Regions from separate parts of the Streptomyces sp. NPDC093149 genome, predicted to be linked through region 1. Evidence: riboswitches for the same ligand, from Rfam matches in the RefSeq annotation. Region 1 holds a riboswitch; the other holds the start of a gene.

Region 1 (3,886 bases):
GGTGACCCCGTGCTCGTCGTGCTCGCCGCCGCCGACCGCGACCCGGAACGCTTCGAGAACCCCGACACGCTCGACCTTGCACGGCGTGACAATCAGCACCTCGGATACGGGCACGGCATCCACTACTGCCTGGGGGCACCACTCGCCCGGCTGGAGGGACAGACCGCGCTCGCCACGCTCCTGAGGCGCCTTCCGGACCTGCGGCTTGCGGTGGAACCTGCCGATTTGCGGTGGCGTGGCGGACTCATCATGCGCGGACTGCGCACGTTGCCGGTGGAGTTCGAGCCCGGGGTCCCCACGACAGAAGGTGACGCTCTGTCAACTCTGTGACTTTCACGTGATCTGTGCTGCATCGACTTGTGACACGCGTTCGAGTCCCGCTAGGTTCACCGTTCGACTCACCAGTCACTCGTCAGTCACACGGAAGGCAACCTCATGGGCTCCGCGAACGGCAGACACCGTCGCCCTCGTCAGGCACCCGCCATCGTCGTCGCCGCGGGCGTGACCGGCTCGGCCATCGCCATCCCGCTGCTCGGCGCGGCCGGCGCGCACGCGGCCGATGCCACGACCTGGGACCGGGTGGCCGAGTGCGAGAGCGGCGGCACGTGGAGCGCCGACCTCGGCAATGGCTCCTACGGCGGCCTGCAGTTCTCGCCGGAGACCTGGAAGGCGTACGGCGGCGAGTCGTACGCCCCGCGTGCCGACCTCGCCAGCCGCGCGCAGCAGATAGCCGTGGCCCAGAAGGTCCTGGCCGACAAGGGTCCGCAGGCGTGGCCCAGCTGTGCGGTCATCTCCGGTCTCGCGGCGGACGGGGCACTGCCGGGTGTCGATCCGGGGATCGCGCCCCCCGGTGAGCCGACGAACGGCGCGGAGCCGGCTGACGGCAAGTCGGCCACCCCCTCCCATGCCGCCGCGCCGTCGGACAAGGCCGGCGGCGCCTCGGGTGTCCAGGGCAAGTCGGCAGGCAAGTCGGCAGGCAAGTCGGCGGGCAAGTCGGCGGGCAAGAAGGGCCACTCCGCGAAGCCTTCGGCCACCGAGTCGGCCGCCCCGTCCTCGGGCCCGTCCGACGATGCATCCGATTCGCCCCGTACATCCGACTCGTCCAATGGTGTGAGCGGCAAGCACCGCGGCGCCCCGGCGCCCGAGGAGGGCCCGGACGCGAACGGTGGCGTCGACCGCGAGTCGGGTCGCCATGCCTCCCGTGGCGGCGGTGACGCCCGCGACGCGGGCGCGTCGGCTGTCGACGGCACGTACGCCGTCCGTTCCGGTGACAACCTCTGGGCGATTGCTGACGCACAGAAGGTTCCCGGCGGCTGGCCCGCCCTCTATGAGGCCAACAAGGGGACGGTCGGCTCCGATCCGGACCTCATCCTCCCTGGCCAGAGCCTCCGTCTCGATGTGAAGGCCGACTGAGGGCAGTCTGAAAATCGGCTAATAGAGCCTCAAAAACTGGGGTAGTTCAGGGGCCTATGTCCGCTTATGTGTAAGTGAGACATGGGTCTCTTTGCGTCAACTGGCGTGTCGCGCCTGGGGAGCCCTTCCGTATCGCCTCCGACCTGCGGAAACGATGGTTCCTCAGATGCAAGTAAGGGCTGATTGTCCGATGTGTCCGTCGTTGAATGTGGGGGTTGCCTGTGTTTACGGTCGGAACCGCTCGCACCGCGGGCCCCGTCGATCGTCACGCCGAATCCTGCCGTCGGTCGAAGGGAACAGACGCGTAAAGCGCCGTAGGCAGGAGCGGGGGACCCAGGTAGGCGCCGGCCCGATCGCCGAAAGGCGGATCAGGGACGGCTTGGGGTGAAGTCGCGTGCTAGGACGTGCGACCGGGCAACTCACTTGGCCCGAACCCGACAGCTCACCTCGTAGGCGTCGGTGAGGAGAAGTTCCATGCTGTTTTCCAGCAAGGGCAAGCACCGCCGCCCGTCCAAGGCCATCCGTGTCGCCACGCTCGCCGGTGTCGCCGGTACCGCCGTCGCCGTCCCGCTGATGGGTGCGACCGGTGCCTCCGCAGCCTCCGTCGCGACCTGGGACGCCGTCGCGCAGTGCGAGTCCGGTGGCAACTGGTCCATCAACACCGGCAACGGCTACTACGGCGGTCTGCAGTTCTCGCAGTCCAGCTGGGCCGCAGCCGGCGGTACGCAGTACGCCCCCCGTGCCGACCTGGCCACCAAGGCTCAGCAGATCGCCACCGCCGAGAAGCTCCTCGCCATGCAGGGCCCGGGTGCCTGGGGCTGCGCCGCCGCCGGCAACCTGCGCAACGACGGTGTGGACCCGGGCGTCGACACCGGCTCCTCCTCGAAGACCGGCTCCGGTGCCACGCAGCAGCAGAGCGCCCCGGCCGCGCCCAAGCAGCAGTCGCAGCCGGCCCAGCCGAAGAAGGCCGAGCGCACCGAGGCCCCCGCCACCAACCGCTCGGACCGTTCCGCCGCCCCGCAGGCCGAGTCGAAGAAGACCGTCACCACCCCGACCGGCGAGAAGGTCAAGAAGGGTGACGGCGAGTACAAGGTCGTCGCCGGCGACTCCCTGAGCCAGATCGCCGCCGACCACAAGGTCAAGGGTGGCTGGCAGCGCCTGTTCGAGCTGAACAAGGACATCGTCAAGGACGCCGACCTGATCTACCCGGGTCAGCAGCTGCACCTGACGAAGTAGTCCGGGACCTCTCCTCCCTGAGCACCCCGGCCCGGCGCGCATTCCCCCGTACGCGCCGGGCCGGGGTTTCCGTGTGGCCCCCTGCTTCTGCGGGGCGCGCCACCTGTGCGTGTTCGGCGGCTCCGTCCCGGCGGGGCGCGTCGTCCCCGTATCGCGTCCGTGCGGGCGGGCCCGTCTCGCGTCCGTATGGGCGGGGCCGGTCCGCGTGGGGCGGGTCCCGGGGGTGGCCCCTGCGGTGCGTGATCGTTCAACTTCTGTAGTTACTGGCCAGTAAAATTCTGGCTGTTTGCCCCGCAATACTCGCTCTTGGGTCCTTTTTCGTCCCAGGGGACGGGCGGTCGTCCGACTGAGCGGGCCGGGCCGGTTAGGCTCTTGTCGCAAGGCCAAAGTGACCCTGCACAACCAGTGTCATATCCCAGAAGGAGATGCCTCGTGCCGTCCATCGACGTCGTCGTAGCCCGGGAAATCCTCGACTCCCGGGGGAACCCCACGGTCGAGGTCGAGGTTGGCCTCGACGACGGCAGCACGGGCCGTGCTGCCGTGCCGTCCGGCGCCTCCACCGGTGCGTTCGAGGCCATCGAGCTTCGCGACGGTGACCCCAACCGCTACCAGGGCAAGGGCGTGGAGAAGGCCGTCCTCGCCGTGATCGAGCAGATCGGCCCGGAGCTCGTGGGTTACGACGCGACCGAGCAGCGGCTGATCGACCAGGCGATGTTCGACCTGGACGCCACGGAGAACAAGGGCTCGCTCGGCGCGAACGCCATCCTCGGCGTCTCGCTGGCCGTCGCCCACGCCGCCTCCGAGGCCTCGGACCTGCCGCTGTTCCGCTACCTCGGCGGCCCGAACGCGCACCTGCTGCCCGTTCCGATGATGAACATCCTCAACGGTGGGTCGCACGCCGACTCCAACGTGGACATCCAGGAGTTCATGATCGCCCCGATCGGCGCGGAGTCCTTCTCCGAGGCCCTGCGCTGGGGCGCCGAGGTCTACCACACGCTGAAGAAGGTCCTGAAGACCAAGGGTCTTTCGACCGGTCTCGGCGACGAGGGCGGCTTCGCGCCGAACCTGGAGTCGAACCGCGCCGCCCTGGACCTCATCGTCGAGGCCATCAAGGAAGCCGGCTACGTCCCGGGCAAGGACATCGCGCTCGCGCTCGACGTCGCCGCCTCGGAGTTCTACAAGGACGGCAAGTACGAGTTCGAGGGCAAGTCCCGCTCCGCCGCCGAGATGACCGAGT
Region 2 (3,886 bases), on a different contig from region 1:
TCGAGGACCGGGCAGTCGTAACGGTCGGCGATGGACCGCACATGGGCGGTGTAGGTGGCGATCTTGCCGCGCAGATGGCGCAGCACGGGAACGCCACGGGTGTCGAAGCCGGTGGTGACCAGGACGGTGCCGACCGATCCGGTCAGCTCCGCCACCGCACGCTCGAAGCGCTCGGCGACGTCGTCGGGGTCGGTGCCGGGCCTGATGATGTCGTTGCCGCCCGCGCAGAAGCTGACCAGGTCGGGTGCGAGCTCCTTGGCGCGCGGCACCTGCTCCTCGACGATCTGGTCCAGGAGTCGTCCGCGTACGGCGAGATTGGCGTACCTGAAATTCCCGTGCGCGGAGCCTTCGGTGTCCGTCGCCGTACCGGGGTCCGGGAGCTGGTCCGCGAGAAGCACCGCGAACCGGTCCGCCCAGCCGACAAAGGTTCCGTCCGGGCCGGGGTCGCCGACCCCCTCGGTGAAGCTGTCGCCAATCGCCGCGTACGACCCGATGACACCATGTCGGTTGATGACGCCACGTTGATTATTTCTCGAATCGTCTGCCACAAACGCTTATCCTGCACCGCCGAATGTGACCTACGCGACCGTAATAAGGGGTTGACGGGTGGTGAGATAGACCACCCGGTCAGGTTTCGGTAAAGAGGGAATAAGACCGACCGACACATGGGGGGGTGGAAGAAGAAGCGCGGCTGGGTGCGTGCGGCTGCAAGGCGGAGGAGGGAGGCAACGCGGAGGGGGCCCCTCCCATGCCTTTCGGGCTATGGGGGAGTTGTCGACCGACGACAACGCCGCAAATGCGCGTGCCCAGCCGCGCGACGCCGCCTCCCATGTGCCGGTCGGTCTGAGCAGAAGGGGTGGTGCGCCGCCGCGCACCACCCCTTCTGTGTGGCTCGGGTCACCCCCAGGTCCTTTCGCCCGGATCACGCCGGTCTCGCGTGCCCGGCACGCCGATCCGGCCCGATCCGGACGAAGGACGCCGGTTGTTCAACTGCCCGGCTGCTCGGCTCAGACGTAGATGCCGTGCGAAGCCAGGAAGGCGATCGGGTCGATGTCCGAACCGTACGCCGGGCCCGTGCGGACCTCGAAGTGCAGGTGCGGTCCGGTGGCGTTGCCGGTGGCGCCGGAGAGGCCGACCTGCTGACCGGTGCTCACGGACTGGCCCGCCGACACGGAGATCGAGGACAGGTGACCGTACTGCGAGTAGTGGCCGTCGGCGTGCTTGATGACGACCTGGTTGCCGTACGCGCCACCCCAGCCGGCGGTGACGACCGTGCCGGAGGTGATGGCCTTCACGCTGGTACCGGTGAAGACGGGGAAGTCGATCCCGGTGTGGCTGCCGCTGGACCAGTTGGAGCCGGAGGCGCGGTAACCGGTGGTGTGGTTGCCGGGGACCGGGTGGACGTAGCCGGAGCTGCTGCGCTGGGCGGCCGGGGCGGAGGTCTTGGACTCCTTGGCCGGGGCGGACTTGGCCGGGGCGGACTTCTCCACGACCGACGAGGGAACCGAGGGGGCCTTCGAGGGGAGGGCCGATCCCGCACCGGCGCCGGTGGCCGCGTCGTCGGCCGACGCCTTGCCGCCGAGCGTCAGCTTCATGCCCGGGAAGATCAGGCCGGGGTCGTCACCGACGACCTCACGGTTGTCCTGGTACAGCTTCTGCCAGCCGCCCTCGATCTTGTGCTCGGCGGCGATCTTCGACAGGTAGTCGCCGGAGACGACGGAGTAGGTCGTGGTGGCGGGCTGCTGCTGCGCGACCGGCCGGGCCGGGGCGGCGTGCGCGGCAACGGAGGCGGACTGCGCGGCGGCGGCCGGGGCGGCCTGTTCCGCGGCGTGGGCACCGGTGGCGCCGAGCAGCGGCAGCGCGATGACGGCGCCACCGGCGCCTGCGGCGACGACACCACGGGCGATGACGCTGGACTTCGTACGACGATGCTTACCCGATATGGGCATGGGGTGTTTCCTCTCCGGCGCCTGCGAGGTGAGCTGTCGGGTTCGGGCTGGAGATGCCCGGCCGCGCCGAGCGCGACTTCACCCCGAGCCGGCCGGATTTCTCCGATCGGCGGCCTACCTGGTTCCCCCGCTCCTGCCACACGATGAGTGGGTGCGAATTCCGGGCGGCGGCAGGATTAGGCGGTCCGACCGGATTGACGGCGACCGTAAGCGAGTCGGGACGGCGAGAACAAGCCACCGGTTCCGCACCGGAATCCGCGCCGTGAATTCGGCGCGGAATTCCGGTCACACTCCGTGGATCAAGGATCTTGAATTTCCGCGCCGCGCACGGAATACCCGACCACCCCGTCGGCACACACCGTCACGGATATGATCCCGCTCACGAGAGGACGGCCATCTACCCGACAAACAGTGCGAGTTCGTACGAAATCTGCGCATTACGGACATGGCATGTTCATCGCTCGCGCCGCAGCCTCAGGACCCCCGCGTCGAGATCCCCACGAAGCCCGGTGTGCAGCCCCTGGTGCAGCAGCACCGAGCCGTGGTGCACCGCCCCGGTGTCCAGGCAGGTGTACGTCGCCGCGGGGTCGAGCCCGCGCAGCCTGAGGGCCGGGGGGCGCTCCCCGTACCTCTGCGCCTCCAGCCACATCAGGACCACGCTCTCCTCCCCGTGGACGTACTGGACCGCACCGAGTCCGCCCCGCGGGGCGCGCAGCCGGTACAGGGAGCCGTGCTGCACCACCGACCGGATCTCCTTGTAGAGACCCACCCAGTCCCGCGCCTCGGCGAGTTCCCCCTCACTCCATTCGGTGAGGTCCCCGCCGATCCCGAGCACACCGGCCATCGCGCTCACGAAGCGGAAGCGCAACGAGCTGACCCGGTCGTTGAGCTGGACGTTCGGACTGTCGGTGACCCAGGCGGCCATCACCCGGGCCGGATGGATCTGGCCGAAGCCCTCCTGGATGGCGAGGCGGTCGAGCGGGTCGGTGTTGTCGGAGGTCCATACCTGGTCCGTACGGGACAGAATCCCCAGATCGATCCGGCCGCCGCCGCCCGAGCAGGACTCGAAGGCGACCGAGGGGTGCGCGGCCCGGAGTCGGTCGATCAGCTCGTAGAGGGCGTGCACATGCTCGATCCAGAGCTTCTGCGGATACTCCTCGCCGGGCCAGCCCGCATCCGTGAAGGAGCGGTTGAAGTCCCATTTCACATAGTCGACGGGCGCACTGGAGAGCAGCGTGTCCAATTGCCCGTAGAGATGTTCCCGCACATCGGTGCGGGCCAGATTGAGCACCAGCTGATTACGGAACTCGGTACGGGTCCGGCCGGGGAAGTGCTGCACCCAGTCCGGGTGTGCACGATAGAGATCGCTGTCGGCATTGACCATTTCCGGCTCGACCCAGATGCCGAACTGCATACCGAGACGGTGCACTTCGTCGGCGAGCGGCTTCAGCCCGCCGGGGAAGCGGTCCGGATTCGGCGTCCAGTCCCCGAGCCCCGCCCGGTCACTGGTGCGCCGGCCGAACCACGCGTCGTCCACGACGAACAGCTCGACCCCCATCGCGGCGGCCCGCTCGGCGAGGGCGCGCTGCTGCTCCTGCGAGATGTCGAAGCCGGTCGCCTCCCAGGAGTTGTAGAGCACCGGCCGCAGACTCTCGGCGTCCGGGATCACATGGGCCAACTGCCAGGCGTGCCAGGCCCGGCTCGCCCCGCCGAACCCCTCCGCGCTCCACAGCCCGGCGAAGACGGGTGTGACGTAGGACTCCCCCGGTCCGAGCAGCAGCAGCCCGGAGTCGTCGTAGCCCGCACCGCCGGTGATCTGCACGAGCCCGTCGGGGAGCCGCTGCACGGAGATCCGCCACGACCCGGACCAGCCGAGCGCGCATCCGTACACCTCCCCGCTCTCCTCGGTCGCCGCCCCGTCGGCATCGAGTGCGACC

Evidence for each region. A riboswitch is a leader RNA that binds a small molecule or an ion and turns the genes downstream of it on or off. The one in region 1 is predicted to bind cyclic di-AMP.
Region 2: it holds a riboswitch for cyclic di-AMP, as region 1 does, so the genes downstream of both, ACIQCZ_RS33440 (peptidoglycan DD-metalloendopeptidase family protein) here and ACIQCZ_RS19650 (transglycosylase family protein) in region 1, are expected to answer to the same signal.

Annotation. Positions count from the first base shown of each region.
Region 1 is NZ_JBIVON010000006.1:94,309-98,194, reverse strand. It holds gene ACIQCZ_RS19660 (cytochrome P450) at 1-330, shown strand, start outside; gene ACIQCZ_RS19655 (transglycosylase family protein) at 436-1,413, shown strand; cyclic di-AMP (ydaO/yuaA leader) riboswitch at 1,714-1,884, shown strand; gene ACIQCZ_RS19650 (transglycosylase family protein) at 1,888-2,649, shown strand; gene eno (phosphopyruvate hydratase) at 3,082-3,886, shown strand, end outside.
Region 2 is NZ_JBIVON010000015.1:6,040-9,925, reverse strand. It holds gene ACIQCZ_RS33445 (SGNH/GDSL hydrolase family protein) at 1-548, opposite strand, end outside; gene ACIQCZ_RS33440 (peptidoglycan DD-metalloendopeptidase family protein) at 1,008-1,949, opposite strand; cyclic di-AMP (ydaO/yuaA leader) riboswitch at 1,953-2,113, opposite strand; gene ACIQCZ_RS33435 (alpha-galactosidase) at 2,404-3,886, opposite strand, start outside.